DNA from 2 places in the Arthrobacter sp. StoSoilB13 genome. Region 1 is predicted to be linked to the other one. Evidence: riboswitches for the same ligand, from Rfam matches in the RefSeq annotation. Region 1 holds a riboswitch; the other holds the start of a gene.

What was found. Region 1 has a riboswitch for S-adenosylmethionine ahead of LDP01_RS11665 (DUF1737 domain-containing protein). Riboswitches for the same ligand answer to the same signal wherever they lie in the genome.
Region 2: another riboswitch for S-adenosylmethionine. It lies ahead of metX (homoserine O-acetyltransferase MetX); the one in region 1 lies ahead of LDP01_RS11665 (DUF1737 domain-containing protein).

What each region holds. Positions count from the first base shown of each region.
Region 1 is NZ_AP024647.1:2,477,540-2,485,021, forward strand. Features, by position in the region: gene LDP01_RS11640 (cupin domain-containing protein) at 1-365, shown strand, start outside; gene LDP01_RS11645 (PLP-dependent cysteine synthase family protein) at 563-1,615, opposite strand; gene LDP01_RS11650 (hypothetical protein) at 1,612-1,839, opposite strand; gene LDP01_RS11655 (aromatic amino acid ammonia-lyase) at 1,817-3,226, opposite strand; gene LDP01_RS23425 (LLM class oxidoreductase) at 3,229-3,819, opposite strand; gene LDP01_RS23430 (LLM class flavin-dependent oxidoreductase) at 3,791-4,525, opposite strand; SAM riboswitch class IV at 4,725-4,836, shown strand; gene LDP01_RS11665 (DUF1737 domain-containing protein) at 4,851-5,117, shown strand; gene LDP01_RS11670 (rhodanese-like domain-containing protein) at 5,114-5,524, shown strand; gene LDP01_RS11675 (O-succinylhomoserine sulfhydrylase) at 5,525-6,733, shown strand; gene LDP01_RS11680 (hypothetical protein) at 6,744-7,340, shown strand; gene LDP01_RS11685 (glutamate--cysteine ligase 2) at 7,337-7,482, opposite strand, start outside.
Region 2 is NZ_AP024648.1:1,166,541-1,174,022, forward strand. Features, by position in the region: gene LDP01_RS17580 (CPBP family intramembrane glutamic endopeptidase) at 1-357, shown strand, start outside; gene LDP01_RS17585 (VOC family protein) at 462-1,100, opposite strand; partial or broken gene LDP01_RS17590 (bifunctional o-acetylhomoserine/o-acetylserine sulfhydrylase) at 1,327-2,645, shown strand; SAM riboswitch class IV at 2,797-2,911, shown strand; gene metX (homoserine O-acetyltransferase MetX) at 2,926-4,047, shown strand; gene LDP01_RS17600 (hypothetical protein) at 4,054-4,455, opposite strand; gene LDP01_RS17605 (winged helix DNA-binding domain-containing protein) at 4,499-5,638, opposite strand; gene LDP01_RS17610 (SGNH/GDSL hydrolase family protein) at 5,668-6,513, opposite strand; partial or broken gene LDP01_RS17615 (alpha/beta hydrolase) at 6,582-7,233, shown strand; gene LDP01_RS17620 (RNA-binding S4 domain-containing protein) at 7,301-7,482, opposite strand, start outside.

The sequences.
Region 1 (7,482 bases):
GCTCCAACTGGTATTTGTTGCAGGCGGGCGAAGTCCTCCAGCTGCACACTTTGAAGCAGGACGAGCTGTGGTTCTTCCATCTGGGCACACCCATCCGGCTGCACGTTTTTTCGCAGACAGAGGGGTACTCATCAACGGTCTTCGGTCCGGATCCGGAGGCTGGTGAGATTCTGCATGGCGCGGCGCCGCATTCCACGTGGTTCGGGGCTGAGTTGGCTGGGGACGGGTTTGTCCTGGTGAGCTGCAGCCTGTCCCCCGGCTATGAACCGAGCGATTCCGCGAAGCCCACGAGCGAAGATGTGGAGGCACTCGTGGCGCAGTTCCCTGGTCAGTCGGAGTTGATCAGGAGGCTCGCGGCCGGCTAACCGCCGCTGAAGGGTGCGCCCGTAAGAGGCGGGTGCACCCTCCAGCGGGGCGTGAAGTGAGAGAACATCCGCCCAAAAGCCGCTGGAAGTGAGAGAAGAACCGCCCAAAGACCGCTGGAAGTGAGAGAACATCCGCCCAAAAGCCGCTGGAAGTGAGAGAAGATCCGCCCAAAAGCCGTTGGAAGTGAGAGAGCAAGCTATTCGGTGGCGTCGCGGGCCAGGTGGATGCCGTTCTCTGCCAGCCACACCGGGTTGAAGGCCTTGCTGAGGTAGTTCGTTCCGGCGTCGGGCGCTATGGCAACAACCACCGAGCCGTGGGGTGCGGCGCGGGCCACGCGCAGGGCAGCAGCCACCGCGAGTCCGGACGATGGACCCAGCGCCAGCCCTTCTTCGTCAAGGAGGCGATGCACCGTGGAGTAGACCTCGTCGTTGGGGATGCGCAGGAAACGGTCAACAATGGAGCGGTCAAAGGCCTTGGGCCATTCAGCCTGTGGCCAGGAGTTACCCACGCCGTCCACCAGGATCTCCCCGGGATGGCCACCACTGTAGGCGGAGCCGTAGGGGTCTGCGCCTATCACTTCAACATGCCCGCCCGGCCGCGATGCTGCAACCTTCTCTTTCAGGAACCGGCCGTTGCCGCTAATGGTCCCGCCGGTTCCGATGCCGGCCACGAAATGCGTCACCAGGCCGTGGGTCTGCTCCCAAATCTCGGGCCCGGTAGTTTGGTAGTGCGCGGCAGGATTGGCAGGGTTGTCGAATTGCATGGGCCGCCACGCACCGGGCGTTTCGGCCGTGATCCGCGCTGCCACAGCGCGGGCGTTCTCCGGCGATTCGGAGGGCGCGCCCCAGTCTGTCAGCACCACGCGCGCACCATAGCTGTGGAGCGCGGCCAGCTTCTCCTGGGAGATGGTGTCGCCCGTAACCACCACCACGGGGTGCCCAGTCAGGCGCCCAATGAGCGCCAGCCCGATCCCGGTATTACCGGACGTGCTCTCCACAATGGTTGCGCCCGGCTGTAAGTCTCCTGAGCGCTCGGCCGCCCGGACCATGCTCAGCGCTGTACGGTCCTTTATGGATCCGCCCGGGTTCTCGGACTCAAGCTTGATGTGGATGGTGCTGCCCAATCCACGGCCCAGGGCTTCCAATTTGACCAGCGGAGTGTTGCCCACTTTATCCAGGACGGAGGCATCCAGGCCATCCGGCAGCCCTTCCGCCGCATGTGCGCCCTGTTTCCTGATTGCGGTACTCACGTGGTCCCCTCCCTTTGAGCCATAGGCGGCAATTCCAGCGCCACCACGTCACGCAATTCACGTCGGGCGCGCTCCACCAGGTCCGGAGCGGACGGCCGATCTGCCAGCACATCAGCCAGCCGGCCCGCGACGGCGCCGGCCCCCTTCCCAAGCGGTTGGGCGGCCCCCGCTTCGAACAACAGATACGACGCCGTCAGAGCCTCAATAGCAAGCAATTTCTCCAAGGGCCTCCAAGGACCTTTCAAGTTGCTGCAACGCCAGCGGCGCCAAAGTGGAGTGGTCCTCGACGTCGGCCGAGAGTGTGGGTGCCCCGAGCGTCGCCGGCGCTGCCAGGAACTTCAGTTCGGACAGCAGTCCTGCTGCGGAGTACCAGAGCAGCCCGGGCAACTCCTCCTGCACAAGCCCTGCGGCCGGTCCGGACCCGGAAACCGCATTCGACGACGACCCCTCCAGGTGCCTGGCGGCAGCCTCCAGATGCCTGGCCCGGATCACCCGTTGTGGCGGATACAGTTTGGCGATGCGCCGCTCGCTGGAGATCCCCACGTGCGCCAACGCAAGCCGCAGGCCCTCAAAGGAAAGAGCCAGCTGCATCGGTTGGAAGTTCCCTCCGGACACCATTTGCCCGCTTTCAATATCAACCAGGGGGTTGTCGCCACGCCCGTTGAGCTCCACGCTCAACGCAGCGCCGAGTTGTGAAACCAGGGAGCGAAAAGCGCCATGCGTCTGGGGCGCAGATCGGAATGACAAAGCGTCCTGGACCGAGACTTCGGGACGAACGTCCTCCAACCATCCGCCGCGCAAAAGGTAACGGACGGCGGCCGCCGAGTCCTTCTGTCCGTCCACCGCCTTGCCCGCTTGGATAGCCGGCGAAAACGGGCTGAGGTTCCCGCCGCCGTCGTACCTTGCAATGGCTTCAAGCGAGAGGGAAAGCGCGACGTCGGCGAGTTCCGCCAGCTGTTGCAGGCGCACCAAGGCGAGGGTGCCGGCCCCCACCGAGTAGGCGTTTGCGCTGACCAGGGCCAGGGCCTCACCGGGCGCGAGCCGCAGCGGCTGAAGACCGGCGTCGGCGAGCGCTTTCGCCCCGGGTACCAGGGTGCCGTTCGCGTCGATCGCTTCACCTTCACCGATGGCGACGGCGGCGACGGCGGCCAGCTGGGTGAGGTCCGAGGAGCCGACTGAGCCTTCGCGCGGGATGGCGGGAAGAACCCCACGGTTGAGCAGTTCCGCATAGAACCGGGCTGTCTCCGGCCGCACGCCGGAGCCGCCGCGGCTGAAGCCGATGAGCCGGGCGAGGATCACAGCGCGGGCGGAGGGCCGGTCCAGATGCGCGCCCACGCCGCTGTTGTGGTATCTGACTACTTGGATTTGATAGGCAAGAACCGATTTCTCCTCCACGGCCGTATCCCGTCCGGATCCGAGGAGGGTGTTCAGGCCGTAGATTCTCTGCCCTGAGGTCGCAGCGCGCTCCAGCACTTCGCGTGAGCGGCCGATCAAAGACAACGCATCATGGTTGAGTTTCACGTGAAACGCCGGATCCAAGGCAGCCTGCGCTACGCGCTCAGGGTCCACCGGCGATGTGCCGATCAAGAGGGTCCGGGGCTCGGAGGACATCGTCAGAAGTCCAGAAGATTCTGGCGGAAGCCACCGTCGCCGTAACTCTTCCTCAACAGGCCACGGCGGCGCAGTTCGGGAGTGAGCTTGTCCAAGACGCCGTGTACGGTGACGGGGTCCACGAAGCCGGAGAAGAGGAAGCCGTCGCCACCCACAGCCTCGCCGGTCCCCTCGAGATAGTCCGCGATTTCACCAACCGTGCCGATGATCGAATCGCCGGCGCCACCGCTGCGTGCCTGAAGGATCTGGCGCAGGGTAGACCCCGGAGGCGCCGCCTTGGCGAAGTGCTCCAAGGTGCCTTGGTTGCTGTTGGTGCTCAATTCGGGCAACGGCGCATCAAGGTCGAATTGCTTGAAGTCGATCACGGACAGGTAGGAGATCGAATTGAGCTGGCTGTCGATATCACGCTGGGTAAGCTCCCGGCGCTGGGCACGCAACTCCCCGGCCTCGGCCGATGAACCTACGACGGTGGGCTTCAGCACGAAAAGTACCTTGACGTCGTCGGGGTTCCTGCCCGCCTTGGCAGCCTCGGCACGGATGGAATCCCGGTAGGCCTTCATGCCGTCAACGCCACGGGCCAAGGCGATCGCCACGTCTGCATGCCCACCCGCGAACGCTTTGCCGCGGGGAGAAGCGCCGGGCCTGCACCAGTACGGGCTCCTCCGGCAGAGGTGCGGTGTTGAGGGGACCGCGGACCTTGAAGAAGTCACCCTGGTGGTTAATGGGGTGCACTTTGGTGTGGTCGGCGAATACGCCGGCCTCAACGTCCTCAAGGATGGCGTCCGGTTCCCAGCTCCGCCAAAGCCTCCGGACGACGTCGACGAATTCCTCCGCCTTCTCATACCGAAGGTCGTGTTCAATCTGCTGGTCCAAACCGTAATTCTGCGCGGCGAGGTCACTGCCGGAGGTTACGACGTTCCATCCCAACTGCCCCTCGGAGAAGTGCTGCAGCGTGGCCAGGAGGCGGGCCGCAGTGAAAGGCGGATAGAACGATGCGCTGACCGTCGGGACGATTCCAAGGTGCTCGGTTGCGGACAGGAGGTACGGCACCAGGGCCAAGGGATCATGTTTGGGCGCAAAGGAGGCGTGTGCCAGCGAGACCTCGGCAGTGCCGCCATAGGTATCGGGAACAGTAAGGGAGTCCTCGATGATGAAGAGGTCAAGGCCGGATTGCTCAAACGCGCGGACGGCGTCTTGATACAGGGCAGGCTTCTTCCAGTCGTAGCCCAGGCTGTAGCCGGGAGTTCCCCATCCCTGGACACCAAAACCGTGCCCCACGAACCATCCAAAATGCAGCATGGGCTTGAGTGTAGAGCTGCCTTGTCCGTTCACCGCGACCTGATTTCTTGCGAAGTTACAGGGGGTCGTACTGCGTCAATTATGCTCCCGGGGCGTCACATTTGGGCTGCTACTCCAGCACCGGCCGGTTACGCAACATGACGACCGCGTAACCGCTTGCAAGTGCGGGCCGCCGCCGCGGGATGTTACGTTTTTCTTGAGTAATGAGCACCAGCGCCAAGCCCTGACTTGCTGGTCGGCAACCCTCTCTCCGGCGGGGTGCCTCAGGTGACTACTCGGCGTATCGACACTTCGAACTGCAAGCGTGACTGAGGAGCACCAGCCAATGCCTGAACCCACTGAAGAAAAACTCTCCTACCGCCTGATTACAGGTCCGGATACCCGTGAATTCTGCGAGCGGATCACCACGGCCCTCGCCGACGGCTACGTGCTCCACGGCAGCCCGGCAGCCACGTTCAATGGCACGGATGTCATCGTGGCGCAGGCGGTCGTCCTGCCCGCTGCCATCGCCAACGCAGACGCCGCCGTCGCGAATGCTGTTGACCAGTTGGAGAACGACGACGACGAAGAAGCATTCGAGGGACACGCATGAGTTACGCAGGTGACCTGACCCCGCAGGACGCGTGGGCCAAGCTTGAAGAAGGCGCAATCCTGGTAGACGTCCGCACCGAGGCCGAGTGGGCCCACATCGGCATCCCGGACACCAAAGCCACAGAGAATGATCCCTTGTTCATTCAGTGGAACCTCGCCGGTGGCATTCCCAACTCCCGCTTCATCGAGGACCTGCAGCAGCAGGCACCCGAGGGTGAGGGCGTGGAACTCGTTTTCATCTGCCGCTCAGGCCAGCGCTCCATCTCGGCCGCCATCGCCGCGACGCAGGCCGGGTTCACCGCCTACAACGTGCTTGAGGGCTTCGAAGGTGACCCTGACCGTTACGGCGAACGGACCATCAACGGCTGGAAGAACCGCGGCCTGCCAACCAACCTGGGGAACGACTAAGTGACTTTCAATCCCGATGCCGCCAGCTGGAGCCCTGACACCCAGGCAGTACGCGGCGGCCTTGACCGTACCAACTTCCAGGAGACGTCCGAACCCGTTTTCCTGAACTCCGGCTTCGTCTACGAATCCGCTGCCGCCGCCGAACGCGCCTTCACCGGCGAGGACGAACGCTTCGTTTACTCCCGCTACGGCAACCCGTCCGTGGCCACGTTCCAGGAACGGTTGCGGTTGCTCGAAGGAACCGAGGCATGCTTCGCGACGGCGTCCGGCATGTCCGCGGTGTTCACCGCCTTGGGTGCCCTCCTGGCTGCCGGTGATCGCGTGGTTGCCGCCCGTTCCCTGTTCGGCTCGTGCTTCGTGATCCTCAACGAGATCCTGCCGCGCTGGGGCGTAGAGACCGTGTTTGTCGACGGTCCCGACCTCGACCAGTGGCGGGCTGCCCTCTCCGAACCGACCACTGCCGTGTTCTTCGAGTCGCCCTCGAACCCCATGCAGGAAATCGTGGACGTCGCCGCCGTCAGCGAGCTGGCGCATGCTGCGGGAGCGACCGTCGTCGTCGACAACGTCTTTGCCACTCCCTTGCTCCAGCGTTGCGGTGACCTGGGCGCGGACGTCATTGTGTACTCCGGAACCAAGCACATCGATGGCCAAGGGCGTGTCCTCGGCGGCGCAATCCTGGGCACCAAGGAATTCATCGACGGCCCGGTCAAGCAGTTGATGCGGCACACCGGACCTTCACTCTCCGCCTTCAATGCCTGGGTGTTGACCAAGGGCCTGGAGACGATCGGCCTGAGGGTGAACCACAGCTCGGCTTCTGCTTTGAAAATCGCGGAATGGCTCGAGCAGCAGCCTGCCATCAGCTGGGTCAAGTACCCCTTGCTGAAATCGCACCCTCAGTACGAGCTGGCGGCCAAGCAAATGAAGGCCGGCGGTACCGTGCTGACCTTCGAGTTGCTGCCCTCCTCCGGGCGTTCGGCCAAGGATGCCGCGTTTGCATTGCTGGACGGTCTGCGCGTCATCGACATCTCCAACAACCTGGGCGACTCCAAGTCCCTCATCACGCACCCGGCCACCACCACCCACCGGGCCATGGGGCCCGAAGGGCGTGCGGCCATTGGGCTGAGCGACGGCGTGGTCCGTTTGTCCGTTGGCCTGGAAGACGTGGACGATCTCATTTTGGATCTGGAGAAGGCCCTCAAACAGGTCTAACCTTGCTGCCATGAGCGGGAACCACCCCCGTCGCCGTGCCGGAGCAGTCATCGTTGCCGGTACGGCGGTGTGGTTTGCAGGGATCTCGCCTGTATCGCGTGTCTACATCACCCCTGATGCCGCTGAACGTCTTCGTATGCTTGAGGCCGGCCAGCGTGGCTGGGTGATCGGTCAGCACCTCGCTGCTGCTGGAACAGTCGCGGTGCCGGTGGGATACGCAGCCTTTGCCCGTCGTCTTCCGCGCGGACAGGCGAAGCGTTGGGCTGTTGCAGCCGCGGCAGCTTTACTGGCAGGTGCTCCGCTCTTTGTCTCCAGTTTGTCCCGCCGGGCCGCGGATCTGGAACGCTTTGCCTACGGCCGTGGATCGAATGCGCCCTTCCTTGCCTATTCCGGGCTCCACGTCCTTGCCCTGGCTGCGCTCGGTGGAAGCCTTCTTTCCTTGCCCACCAAACGGTGGATCGGAGTCACGGCCGCAGCCAGCGCGCCCATCTACGGCGCCATCCTTGTGGCGAAGAAGGACATCCCGCCGTTCGTGTTCTACCTCGTCGAGGGCTTGGCGGGGGCTTACCTGATGACGTGGGACGGGACTGACTCCGCAGTAGCCTAAGGCCTGCGGACCCTCGTCAGGATGGGCGCCGTCAGGTTGGGGGCCGGGTCCTTACGTGCATCTGCGGCAGCACCACGAATCGTCGCCTTCACCGCATGCCCAACCACCGCCCCCAAGGCCTCCCTGCTCGGCGGACTCCCTG
Region 2 (7,482 bases), on a different replicon from region 1:
GCGATCGTTGAGGAAGTGATCGTCGTGGGATACCTCATGGACCGTTTCGGAAAATTCGGTTGGAGCACGCCGCTGGCCATTGTCGTGAGCGCGGCCCTTCGCGGCAGCTACCACTTGTATCAAGGCTTCGGGCCGTTCATCGGCAACTTCGCCATGGGCTTGGTCTTCGCCTGGATCTATACCAAGACGAAGCGGGTGATGCCTTTGGTCATTGCGCATGCGCTGCTGGACATCGTCGCGTTCGTTGGCTTCAGCCTCTTCGGCAAGGCGATAGGGCCTGGGCTAGACAGCCTTGAAGGCAGGGGACCCTTAACCAGGGCACCGTTAAAGAGAAATTCGGCCGCCATCGGTGGGTGACGTCGTTGGCACCCGCTGATGGCGGCCGAAGCTTGACCGGACACACTGGACCTGTGACCCAACATGCTGGACTGGAGGGGACCAGGCCCCAGGGAAGGTGTGCGTCAGATAGTGACGGCGCCGGATGCGGTTTCGAAAGTGACGGACATGATGCCAGGCGTACCGTGCGGGGCCATCCACTGGACAGCGACGTCCTCAAGCGGCTTCTCTACGGGCTCGCCCAGCCATTCGGTAACGCGTTCCGCCGAGCCTGCAATGGTGAGGCTGGACATCTTGACGTCACTCTCATAGACCTTGGACGGGTGCAGTGAGGGATCGCCCTCCCACTTGAGCAGGTAAGGCACCTGGGGATCGGCGATCAAGCCGAGAATGCCGATCTGCTGCCATACGAGTTCGCGGCCATCCGGGAACTTGCGGTTGCCCGGAACTGCGGACCGGCCGAGGCGTTCCTCGAAGGGGGCGAGGTCGTCAACGGCGACGCACCAGCCCATCCAACCGCCGCCAGCCGCCGAGCGTGCGCGGACTGCCTGGCCAAAGGGTGCCTTGTCGGAAGCAGGGTGGTCCAGGACCTCTACGACTTCCAGGTATTTGTTATCCGCCAAGGGAATGATCATGTTCCGGGTACCGAAGCGCGGGTGCACTCCGCCCCGGACTGCGTCCACTCCCAGAGCTGCGGAAATTCGTTCGGTGGTGGCCAAAAGGCCATCTCGTTCACAAGCGTAAGAGACGTGATCCATGCGCATGGCTTCATCTTGGCACTTTGTGATCGGGGTCTCAGCTAAGGGAAGCCTTACTAACATGGGATGTTATTGTGCGCCGTCGGAACGCTTCACGCCGGGTCGCGTAAAGACTGAAAAATACTGCCTTCGTCACAAAGCTGTCCAAGTACCCGGGCGCTTCCTAGACTGGCCCCAGCCCACGCCTACAGCGATCAACGGCAAACCCGCGCGCCACGAAGAGGAGAACCCAATGTCCCAAGGATGGTCTTTCGAAACCCGCCAGATCCACGCAGGGCAGGAGCCTGACTCTGCCACGGGAGCGCGGTCGCTTCCGATCTACCAGACCACGTCCTTCGTTTTCCCGAGCGCAGAGAGCGCAGCCAACCGCTTTGCACTGGCCGAGCTCGCCCCGATCTACACGCGTATCGGCAACCCAACACAAGATGCCGTGGAGCAGCGGATCGCCAGCCTCGAAGGCGGGCTGGGCGCGTTGCTCCTTAGCTCAGGGCAGGCCGCGGAAACCTTCGCTATCCTGAACATTGCCGAGGCCGGAGACCATGTCGTCGCGAGCCCCAGCCTCTACGGTGGCACTTACAACCTGCTGGCGCACACTCTGAAGAAGTTCGGCATCTCCGTGACGTTCGTGCAGGATCCGGACAACCTGGACCAGTGGCGGGACGCCGTGCAGCCCAACACCAAGCTGTTCTTCGGCGAGGTTGTGTCCAATCCGCGCCAGGACGTGCTGGACATCGAGGGTGTTTCACGCGCCGCGCACGAGGCTGGCGTGCCGCTCATCGTGGATAACACGCTCTCAACCCCCTACCTCATCCGTCCCATCGAGTGGGGTGCGGACATCGTGGTGCACTCGGCTACCAAGTATCTGGGCGGCCACGGCGCGGCGATCGCCGGCGTGATCGTGGACTCCGGAAACTTTGATTTCGGCAAGGACCCGGAGCGCTTCCCCGGATTCAATACTCCGGACCCCAGCTACAACGGACTCGTTTACGCCCGGGACCTTGGCAAGGATGGCGCGCTCGGAGCCAACCTCTCCTACATTCTCAAGGCGCGCGTGCAGTTGCTGCGCGATCTGGGTTCGGCGGTTTCCCCGTTCAACGCCTTCCTCATCGCCCAGGGGCCCTGGAAACCCTGAGCCTGCGCGTCGAGCGTCACGTCTCGAACGCCACCAAAGTGGCTGAATGGCTGGAAGCCCATGACGACGTCGAATCGGTTGCCTTTGCGGGCCTGCCGTCCAGCCCTTGGTACGACCGCGGCCGTAAGTACGGGCCAAGGGGTACCGGTGCAGTGGTGGCATTCAACATCAAGGGTGGCGTCGAGGCCGGCAAGCGATTCGTGGACGGCCTGGAGTTGCACTCCCATGTTGCCAACATCGGTGACGTCCGCTCGCTGGTTATCCACCCGGCGTCGACTACCCACAGCCAGCTCACGGTCGAACAGCAGCTGGTTGCGGGCGTGAATCCAGGCCTTGTCCGCCTCTCCGTGGGAATAGAGCACGTGGACGACATTATTGCTGATCTTGAGGCCGGTTTCCGGGCTGCCAAAGGCGCTTAATCGCGCTGCTGGGGGAGCGGCCGCCCGCCGTCGAAAATTCGCCGGGCGGCCCTTCGCGGTGCGTGTTCCTGAACGAAGCGGCGCCAAACCGTCACACAGCTGTCACATTCTTCGCCAAGACAGCGGTATTTTTCCTAGACTCTACGTATTAGGTCATGAGTGCCAGCGACAGCCCCGGCTTGCTGGCCGGCAACCCTCCTCCGCGGTGGGGTGCCCCGGGTGAAGACCTGGCCTGTCGCACGCAAGGCGGCAGGCAAGCGCGAGGTTAGGTGTCAAAGGAATGACCATTACTGCTACAGCACCCCCCAAACCGGGCAAAGAAGACGGGACGGTCAAGTACGCCGGCGTAGGTTCACTGGAACTTGAAGCCGGCGGTTTTCTCCCGGATGTTGTGCTTGCCTACGAAACCTGGGGGCAGTTGAATGCGGATGCGTCCAACGCAGTCCTGGTTCAGCACGCACTGACGGGCAGCACGCATGTGGCCCGCGGTGCTACTGATGAGGAAGGCTGGTGGGAGCAACTCGTTGGTCCCGGCGCGACGATCGACACCAACCGGTTCTTCGTTATCTCCATCAACATTGTCGGCGGCTGTTACGGCAGCACGGGCCCATCGTCAGAGGCGCCGGACGGACGGCCCTGGGGATCCCGCTTCCCACTGATCACCTTGCGCGACAGCACGGTGGCTGAAGCCCGGCTCGCGGATGCCTTGGGGATCAAGGCATGGCACGCAGTCCTTGGCGGTTCCATGGGTGGGGCGCGGGCACTTGAGTGGGCGGTCACCTTCCCTGAGCGTGTTCAGCGGTGCGCGGTTATTTCTGTGGGCGCCTACAGCACAGCCGAGCAAATTGCTTTCGCCCAGTCGCAGACGCTCGCCATCCGCCAGGACCCGAACTTCAACAACGGCGATTACTACGGTGGACCAACTCCTGAGGCAGGCCTTGCCCTGGCCCGACGGATAGCGCACATCACGTACCGGTCAGCGCTGGAGCTTGATGTCCGCTTCGGCCGGGAAGCCCAGCACCAGGAGACGCCCCTGGCCGCTGCGGTCCTGGGGGAGCGTGGCCGCTACCAAGTGGAAAGCTACCTCGACCACCAAGGCACCAAGCTGGTGCGCCGGTTCGATGCGAACAGTTACATCGCCATCACCGAGGCGCTGATGTCCCACGACATCAGACGGGGCCGGGGCACCTTGAAGGAAGCCTTGGCTGCCGCCACTGCTGAATTCTTTGTGGCAGCCGTCGATTCCGACCGCCTCTATTTTCCGGCCCAGTCAGTGGAACTGGCGCAAAACCTGCCAGGCAATGTGCCCGTCCACGTGATCGAGGCCCCCATCGGCCACGATGGCTTCCTGACCGAAATCGGCCAACTATCGAAGCAGCTTCGCGAGGCCTTCTTCGCCTAAGCCGGCTCAGCCGTTCATGATGTCGCCGCGCTGCTTCATGTAATCCTCCATGGCAATTTCGCCGTTGCTGAACTTGAGGTCCAGTTCGGCCAGCTTGCGCGCGCGGAAGCCTTGCTGCTCAGAGCCGCGGTGGCTCGGAAACGTAGGTGAAGAAGCGTTCGACGCCGGTCCTGGCGGCGGTGGGGCATCGGCAGGGCGGATGGTGGTGGGCTGCGTGGGATAGCCCGGATAATTCGGCTGCGGGTAACCCGGTCCCGGAAGATTCTGCGGGGGATAGCCGGGGCCCGGATAATTCGGGCCCGGGAAATTGCGGTCCTGGAGCCGCCGCGCCCGGGACTTGTTGTACATGCGTATCCCCATGGGAATCAGCCACGAGCAGACGATGATCCAGAAGATCAGATTGTTCACGGTGCAGGCCTCCTAGGTCTTAACCCAGCTTAGTCCCGCAGTTTCACACCAGCTTTGTCTCCATGCCCAGGAACCTCCCGTAGCGTTCCACTTCTGCCTCCAAAGCTTGTTGTTCGGCTGTTGTGAGTGGCCTGTTCATTCTGATGTCGAGTTCGCAGATCCCACCCGAGAAGCTGTGGCGCCACCATCCGGTCAACCTGCCATCGAGCAACACCACGTGAATTGGAGCATCGCCCTCGGGGAAATAGGGCGCCCTGCCGCCGAGGTAGTGCCTCGATTGTGAATAGCCCATCACGTACTCGTCGTAGCACTGGATGAGATCGACACGGGGAAGTCCTGGCCCATCGTCACCTGGTGGGGGAGTCGCTGCAAGTGCCTCCACATCTTCTGCTGGCAAGTAGAAGTCCAAGCCGTCGACCGCCACGGTTGCCAAGGCGCCCGGAACGGACTCTTCAGCTACCTGCAAGCCAAGCCGTACATCCTTGATGGTCAGTCCGGACCACGCGGCACAGTCCTTGATGGTGGCAGGTCCCCGGCTGCTGAAGTACCGCAGGGCCAGCTGGCCCAAGGCCCATTCGCGGTCGCCGTCCTCCATCAGGGACGTATTGCCGTCGGGCACACGTTCCTCGAACAAGGCGTATGTCTGTTTCAGTGCACCCCCTGCAGAACGGACCGGGCTGCCGCTCACCAGGATTTTGCTGATCTCGGCGTGCATGAGGTGGTAAACGAAGCCAAGGCCTTTGCCGGGGAGCCCCGCCTTTTCCAGTATTCCGGCTAGTTCTTCGCGTGTTTTGTGGGCTCCACCGGCCACCGCTTCGGCAAGGATGTGCCCACTGCGGGCGGCTGCGTGCTCATCAACTCCCGCCTGCCGGTACATGCCCTTGTTGCCTTGATGAAGGCGATCTGCAGACAAACCCATCAACCAGCCGAGGTCGTCACGGTGCACAAAATGCCACGTCGGCCGCAGGATATGCGTCCGGAGGATCCTGCCGTCAGCCACCGCCTGCTCCACCTCATCGGCAGTGCTCCCGACCGCCCTTTGGGCGAGGCTCCACCTGGCATACGGAAATTCCTGCGACTGCACCGCCAGGAGGTTGCGCAGAACATCATCAACGTTTTCGCCGTAGGGAGCCCGCAGCTGCTGACGGCGCAGGCGCAGGGGGACAACATTGTTAGGCTGCATCGAATCCTCCCGGCCGCAGTCCCATCAGCTCAGCCGCGCGGCAGCATGGTGCCGTTGGGGCCGAAGACCGGTCCCGGCGTCGGGCGTTTGGGGGTAATGCCGTCACCGGAGGATCGATGCCGCAACCTGCGGATAACCCACGGAACAAAGTACTCGCGGGCCCACACCAGATCCGAGGATCGGGCCTCGCGCCAGGTGCGGACCGGCAGGGGCTTGGGCACCAGGGGCTCAAGGGTGTGCTGGACGTTCAGCGCTTCAAGGACCATCATCGCGATGGTGTGGTGTCCCAGAGGTGAGAAGTGCAGGCGGTCTTCGTCCCACATCCGCGGATCGGCCAACTGCCTCAGGGACCACATGTCCGCGATGATGGCGTCGTGCCGTGCAGCTACAGTCCTCAGGTTTTCGTTGTAGATGGCCACCTTGCCACGGATGCGGCCCAACACCGAGGACGCGGTGTCCGGTCCGTTGAACAACACCACAGTCGCCCCACCGGAGGCCAGTTCCTGAACAGCAGCATCCAGCTTCTCCGCCAAGAGGTCCGGGTCGCCACCGGGCCGGATGAGGTCATTGCCGCCCGCTGAAATCGAGACAAGGTCCGGCTGAAGTTCCAGGCAAGGACCAATTTGTTCATCCACGATCTGCTGCAGCAGCCGCCCACGGATAGCAAGGTTGGCATAAGCGAAATCCTCATGACCGCGGCCCAGTTCCTCCGCTACACGGTCAGCCCATCCCCGGAAGCCGCCGGGGTTCCGGGGCTCGGGATCGCCGATGCCTTCCGTGAACGAATCCCCCAGTGCCACGTAACGGCTCCAAGGGTGTGTTTGAACCGGTTCGCCCGGCTTCACCAATGAATTGACGTCACTCACGCTTTCCATCCTGCCTTGAATCTGCGAACCTACGCCACCGTAGGTTGTTACTCATCAGTAACTGCAAGAATAGACCCATGACTGAAGCCGTTGCATTCCCCGCGCCCGTTGTCCTGTGGTCCCATGACGAAGCTGAACGGGAGGGCAAGCCGCTTCTGGTGCTGCTGCACGGCTATGGCTCCAATGAGGACGATCTCTTCAGCCTCGCGGGCCCTGCTTCCCGAAGGGTTTGTGGTGGCTTCCCTGCGCGCGCCGATGCCCATGGGCCCCGGCTTCACCTGGTTCCCGCTCACTGCGTCAATCGACTATTCCCTGGAAGCAGTAAAGCTTGCCGCCGAGTATGCCCTTGAATGGTTGGATACGGTCAAAGCCAATCATTCTTCAGTGACGCTGCTCGGCTTCTCCATGGGCATGGCCATGGCGACCACCATGCTCCGGTACCGTCCCGCGGACTTCGCTGCCGTCGTCGGGCTTTCGGGTTTCGTGGTGGACGCCGGCGATGACCCCGCCTTCCGCGATGCCGAACTGGACGGCACCTTGCCGATGTTCTGGGGCCGCGACCAGCAGGACCCCGTCATTACTCCGGACAAGATCGAATACACCATGGGGTGGGTGCGCAAGCACGTGGACCTCACCAAGGTGCTCTACACAGGCATGTGGCATGGCATTAATCAGCAGGAAATCGGCCACGTAGGCGAATTCCTGACGCACAAAGTCCTCGCATCTTAACGCAACGCGGGGTCACTTACGGCCCATAAATGGCCTCACCATGGGCCTTAAGTGACCCCGCGTTGCTTCAGGCGGAGATAATCCTTACGGTCTGGCCGTTGACGGTGACGGTGTCGCCGGCGTGCAGCTGGCGGCCCCGGCGTTCGTCGATCTCGTCGTTGACCTTCACCAAGCCATTCTTAATGAGCTCGGTGGCCTCCACGCCGTCCTCCACCAGGTTGGCCAGCTTCAGCAGCTGACCGAGGCGGA